Regions from separate parts of the Solibacillus sp. FSL W7-1436 genome, predicted to be linked through region 2. Evidence: predicted binding sites of a transcription regulator. Region 2 holds the regulator's gene; the other holds the start of a gene.
The links. Region 2 encodes CtsR, which represses protease genes until heat stress. Its sites were predicted from a motif close to ATGGTCAATAAAGGTCAAACA; they were not measured.

Region 1 (3,427 bases), 920 kb from region 2:
ACTCTTCATTTTCCAATACAATCGATAAGCTTCCGCCTGCTGCGACTTCCCCTTTTAACAGTTCACGGGCAACAATCGTCTCCAAGTGTCTTTGGACGAAACGTTTAAGCGGACGTGCACCAAACTGCGGGTCAATTCCGTGTTTCACAACCCAGTCCACAACATCTCCATCAACAGACAGCGTAATTTCCTGTTCGGCAACCCGATCCTGAAGCTGCTTTACATATTTCCATGCAATCTTATGGAAGTGTTCATTCGATAATGCATGGAACATAATAATATCATCCATCCGGTTTAACAGCTCCGGCTTAAAGTGCTGACGCAATGCTGTTTGGACAAGCTGTTCCGCTTCTTCTGTTGCTTCAAGTAAAAACTGTGAGCCGATATTCGATGTCAGGATGATGACGGTATTCGTAAAGTTGACAATCCGTCCCTGGCTATCGGTAATGCGGCCATCATCAAGTACTTGCAGTAGAATATTCGCGACATCCGGATGTGCTTTTTCAATTTCATCCAGCAACACAACGGAATATGGATTACGGCGAACCGCTTCTGTCAGCTGACCGCCCTCTTCATAGCCAATATAGCCTGGAGGAGCTCCGACAAGCCGCGATACTGAATGTTTCTCCATATATTCACTCATATCGATGCGGATGAAATGATCTTCCGAATCGAATAGCTGGGCCGCCAATGCTTTTGCCAATTCCGTTTTTCCGACACCGGTTGGACCGAGGAACAGGAAGCTTCCGATTGGTTTATTCGGATCTTTAATACCGGAACGTGCACGCCAGACTGCTTCCGTTACATAAGTTACCGCATCGTCCTGGCCGACTACCCGTTCATGCAGTGTATCTTTTAAACGGAGCAGTTTTTCGCGTTCACCTTCTACAAGCTTTGTTACCGGAATGCCTGTCCAGCGGGAAATAATTTTAGCGATTTCTTCTTCTGTCACTTCTTCACGCAGCATCCGGTTACCTTCCGACTGTTTCAACTGCTGTTCCAGTTCGGCGATTTCCTTTTCAAGCTGAGGTATCTTACTGTACTGCAGCTCACTTGCCCGTGCTAAATTACTGCCTGAAATAAATAACTCATCGCGCTCGGCTTCCATTTTTTTCAGCTCATCTTTTTTGTCACGCACAATTTGCAGGCCATTTTTCTCAAGTTCCCACTGTTCCTTCATTGACTTGATTGAAACTTCCAATCCATCAATTTCATCTGTAATCATTTCAAGACGTTTTTTGCTCGCATCATCTTTTTCTTTTTTCAGTGCCTGCTGCTCAATTTTAAGCTGTGTAAGCCGGCGCGTTAACTGATCCAGTTCCTGTGGCATTGAATCGATCTCTATACGGATCATCGCACATGCCTCATCGACAAGATCAATCGCTTTATCCGGTAAAAAGCGGTCTGTAATATAACGGTTCGCCAGCTGGGCCGCAGCAATAATCGCGCGGTCATGAATGCGAACTCCGCGGTGATGTTCTTCAAAACGGTCTTTTATGCCGCGTAAAATGGACACCGTATCTTCAATAGAAGGTTCTCGCACCATTACCTGCTGGAAGCGGCGTTCCAATGCAGGGTCCTTCTCGATATACATCCGGTATTCATCCAATGTTGTTGCACCGATACAATGCAGTTCACCACGTGCAAGCATTGGTTTCAGCATATTTCCTGCATCCATTGCTCCATCCGTTTTCCCGGCACCGACAATTGTATGAATCTCATCAATGAATAGAATGATACGCCCATCGGATTCTTTCACTTGCTTTAACACAGATTTCAGCCGCTCTTCAAACTGCCCGCGATACGATGCACCGGCAATCAGCGCGCTCATATCCAGTTCATAAAGTTCCGCATCTTTTAATCCTTCAGGAACATCCTGTCTTACGATACGCTGTGCCAGCCCTTCAACAATCGCTGTTTTACCAACACCTGGCTCACCGATAAGGACAGGATTATTTTTAGTTTTACGTGACAGAATACGAATGACGTTCCGAATTTCCTCATCTCGTCCAATAACAGGATCCATCTTACCGTTTTTTACTTGTTCAATTAAATTACGTCCAAATTGTTCTAATGGCGGACGATTATCTTGTGTTTGGTTAAATTGCATATAGTACACCCTTTCATATAGTTTGACCTTTTTTGATTAATTTTATTATAAGTCAAAGTTGGTCAAACAACAAATAATTACGCCCTGTTTCCATCGCAAAAAGTTCATTAAAAAACGATCATTTTGCCTATATGCAAAATGACCGAAATCCAATTCATTTATTCAATTTATTAACGGATACCTAATGCCATTTTTGCATAGCGGGACATATTGTCTTTAGACCATGCAGGTTGCCATACGATATCAACTTTTACTTCTTTTACTTCCGGTAATTCGCTAAGTGCCGTTGTTACTTGGTCAACGATAACCGGTGCAAGCGGACAGCCCATTGATGTTAATGTCATCGTAACGATTGCTAAGCCCTCGTCTGTTAAATCCACTTCATATACTAAGCCTAAGTTGACGATATCAATGCCTAACTCAGGGTCGATTACGTTTTCCAATGCACCTAACATACTTTCTTTCATATCGTGATCAATTGCCATTTTAAATTTCCCCTTTCGCCATGGTGTTATTGTTAATCATAGCAGAACGTATGCTTTATGCCAAACAATGCGCCATAAATTGCGTGACTTGTAAAATCCCGTTTCTTGATACCGCGTGCCCTGCTTTTTGTTCTGCCAAATACGTAATATGCTCTGCTTTTTTTTCTTTTTCCAGTTGTTCAACATAATCTCGGCTCATATGATAAGGAACGACCGTATCGCGCTCACCATGCCAGAAAATAATCGGTTTGTTTGCCCATAAATCCTCATGCTGTTCCATATCGAATTTTTGCAGCATTTGAAGCAAGCCTGTTTGCTGTTCTTCTGATAATGGAAATGTCACGCCTTTTTGCTTTAAATCCTCTACTTGATGGAGAGCCAGTTTCGTATAGCTTGTCGTTCCCATGCAAATTCCTGCCGTTTCAATCCATGGATAAATCGCTAAACAGCCTGATGTGACAATACCGCCCATTGAAGTTCCGGCAATTCCGACTTTGTTCCCTGCCAAGTTTTTCAGTTTCAATTCTTCATAAATAGTATGTACTTCTTCCACCGACTTCAATACAATTTTCCAGAAGTTAAAATTCATCTGATCTTCCGTCAATTGATTCGAGCGCTCACCATGCATTAATGCATCCGGTAGTATAACGCGTACACCTTGTTGCACAAACTGATATGCGTAATGTAAATTATGTTCCTTTGCGCTTAAAAAACCATGGAGAAAAATAACGACCGGTGTTTGTTCATCCATCGTCTCATCATATACATGCAGTAATGGAATGGACTTCCATTGTTCTTTATCAACTATCAAATTTCTCACCTCTTTGTTTAC
Region 2 (3,427 bases):
CCGACATTTGTCGGGCAGCTTGTCAAATAACCATAGCGGTCTTCATATGCATACGTAATTGACTTACTTAGGTAGCGGTCAATATTACGAGCCTTATCAAATGCCTCTTTTAAATTCATCCCTTGCATAAGGCTCTGGATGCGAATATGATCCTCTTCATTTACTAATATGCTAATGGATTCATCTTTTGTTAAAAAAAATGATCCAATTTTTTTTCTTCGTGCCAAATTCGGGCTGATCAAATGCTTCTCCACTAATATTTGGCGTTGTAAAACCGGCATATCTTTTATTTGGAAATAGGAAAACTGATATGGATTGTTATCCGAAGATAATAATGACTGCATCATTTTTTCTTCGATCAGTTGTGCTTCCTGTTCGGTAAAACTTATCGGAAATCGAGTATTGGCAATATTACGAGCAAGCCGAATGCGCGTGCTAATGACGATATCTGAATCGCTTTCGTGCTGCATCCAGCTGGGACTGGCATTCGTTAAAAAATGCTCGATGTTCATGCGTTCCCCTCACCTTCCTGTTTTATTTTACTTTCCAATTCCCTGACTTCATCACGTATGGAAGCGGCATCTTCAAAGCGTTCTTCAGCAATAGCTTGCTGCAGTGATGAACGGAGCTCTTGAATTTGTAGTTCTACTTTCTCTTTCGAAGGTCCTTCTTCCACATACCCTACATGCTGAGTACCTGCCTGAAGTCGTTCAAGTAGCTGTGGTAATTGCTCACTAAATGTTTCGTAACACTGACCGCATCCAAACTTACCTTGCTTTAAAAACTGCCGGTACGTAAACCCGCAGGAAGGACATGTTTTTGGACTGGCTGTATTCGTTGTCGTACTTTCTTTTTTTGCATTCACAGGCACAAAATTGAACCAATTTGAAATAAGCTGCTGAAGAGATGCAGGCTCTTCATTTACATCAAATTGAAATGGATGAAATTGAGTGGCACATACTTCACAGTAGTGACGCTCGACTTTTTGACCATTGTGAACTTGAGTAACGGTAACATTGGCATGACGCTGTTTACAATGCTCACATATCATAATAATCCACCTCTACTTTTCAAAAGAAATCGTTTGTAGCATTGCATGCATAATACGTGCTCTTAGCTCATCACGCAGCGGTAATGCTACTTGTAATGTGACACGATCTAAAGCGGCCTTCATAATGCTAGCTTCTCGCTCTGTAATAATGTCCTCATCCAATAACCGGAAAATAATACGTTCAGCATTAGTCTGGGCAATGGCGTTACCTATTTGTGTTTCCATTTCGTCAAGTAAATTTTTCTTAGAGTGGATTGTTACACGCAAAATCCGAATATAACCGCCACCACCCCGCTTACTCTCTACATAGTAGCCATGCTCGGTCGTGAAACGTGTATTGATAACGTAATTGATTTGGGAAGGAGCACAGGCAAATTGCTTTGCTAATTCATTTCGCTTTATTTCAATAAGTCCCTGTCCCTCTAATTCAATAACTTCCTTCAAATACCCTTCAATTATGTCAGATATATTCCTCATGCTGTCTCTCACCTCTCATCAACTGACTTTGACTATCTTTGACTTAAATATACAATATTTATTTTTTGAAATGCAACTAATCACTCTTGTTTTAGGTTTCCCTATTTTCACACTAATAAATCCCTATTTATGTAAAAAAGCGATAAGGTGTTTTTAAACAAACCTTACCGCTTTATATGAACTTTGCCAAATTGAGGGTAAATTATACCCAGCGACCGACAATTGGATAATTCCAATGCTGATCAGATAATGCTTTTACAATACCGATGACCGGTGCAATCCAGAAAATAAGTAAAAATACTAACAGGAATGGTAAACCGATTAATACTACAGAAAGAGCTCCTGCAATCGCAATTAGAATTCCGAATACAACCTGGAATAGCAACGCTTGGATTGCTGTACGCTTTACTTCATCTTCAGAACTTATTAAGAAAAACAGAATCGGTACAAGGAACGGCGCAAAGAATGCACTGGCATGAATGATGATTTTCGACCATTTAGATTCCATTTGTTATCAACCTCACTTTAGTTTATTAGCTTATTTACGGATAATATTCATAAAAGTTTCATAGAGAGGACAAAAATCCCGAATTTTATTTCGAGATTTCCAAGTGACATCTATAGTTATTCAGTATGGGCCTCTATCTTTCGGGTTGTCCCCTTCCTGAGGGAATAAAAAATATGAAATAACCGCGGTTAGGATGGTTGCTCCAATAACTATTAAAATCCGGTCGCGACCGCCTACTTCTGCATAATTGTTGACGAGCATAATATAAGATGCAATCGCCACCCCAAGAGACAATGGTAAAACAAACTTCAAACGTCCTTTATGAAACTTCATTTATACAACGCCTTTCACTATTTACTGCATCATTTTAATAGTTATTATATTACCTCAAATACAAATTACTGTAAATTTTTAATCTTTATAGAAATATTACTGATATTATCCGATATAAGCAGTAAAATAGTATTATTTAATAAATAGATGAAACGAGGAAGAACATGGGTATTCTGTTTTCAAGAGCAACAAAAGTTTCAAACAAGCCTTATTTTGATATAGCCAATTATGAGCAGCAAGTAAATCTGGATGTTTCAAACTATCCTGACTTACATAAACAGCTTCAACTGCTAAAATTAACGACAGAGGATTTGGCCGTGATTAAACAGCTGGAACCTTTTGCACAACAGGTTGTTCCGGTTATGGTGGAGAAGTTTTACGGTGCAGTCAGCTTAAGTCCGGAGCTCGTGGATATTATAGGAAGTTCTGCCCGAATGGAGCGTCTTAAAGGTACTTTAACGAAGCATTTAGAAGCAATGTTCAACTGTAATATCGATTCAAATTATATAGAGGAACGACAAACGATTGCACATGTCCATGTCAAAATCGGACTGCGATCAAAGTGGTATATTGCATCATTCCAATCGTTAATGACAACATTTATCGACTTTATCAGTAAAATTACAATGTCGAATGTAGAAATGGCCAAAGCAATTGATGCTTTTTCAAAACTTATCAACTTCGAGCAGCAGCTTGTGATTGAAGCATACGAAAAAGAAGAGCAGCGCATCCGTACTGAAAGTCTGGAAATGAAATACCGAATTGTAGAGCGAATCCAACATACTGCACAAGAGTTAACACTTATTAGTGATCAGACAAATGCCTCATTACAGGAAATTGCGAGCCAGTCCGAAGAAATTGCTTCCAACACAACACAAGGATTAAGTTTAGTAGCGGAAACAGAGAATAGATCAACGACTGGGACTACATATTTAGTTAACCAAACAGCCATTATGACAAATATTTTAGATCGTGTGGATACACTTGAATCATCAATGGTGAAACTGCGTCAATCATCTAAAAAAATAGCTGAAATTGTAGGATTAGTAACAGGGATT

Region 1: the regulator CtsR is predicted to act here: its motif matches at 2,130-2,150, upstream of MKX73_RS10810 (ATP-dependent Clp protease ATP-binding subunit).

What each region holds. Positions count from the first base shown of each region.
Region 1 is NZ_JBBOWV010000001.1:2,206,813-2,210,239, reverse strand. Features, by position in the region: gene MKX73_RS10810 (ATP-dependent Clp protease ATP-binding subunit) at 1-2,110, opposite strand, end outside; gene MKX73_RS10805 (metal-sulfur cluster assembly factor) at 2,281-2,589, opposite strand; gene MKX73_RS10800 (prolyl oligopeptidase family serine peptidase) at 2,651-3,415, opposite strand.
Region 2 is NZ_JBBOWV010000001.1:1,289,374-1,292,800, forward strand. Features, by position in the region: gene MKX73_RS06525 (protein arginine kinase) at 1-512, opposite strand, end outside; gene MKX73_RS06530 (UvrB/UvrC motif-containing protein) at 509-1,051, opposite strand; gene MKX73_RS06535 (CtsR family transcriptional regulator) at 1,064-1,528, opposite strand; gene MKX73_RS06540 (DUF4870 domain-containing protein) at 1,731-2,036, opposite strand; gene MKX73_RS06545 (acyltransferase) at 2,157-2,369, opposite strand; gene MKX73_RS06550 (globin-coupled sensor protein) at 2,534-3,427, shown strand, end outside.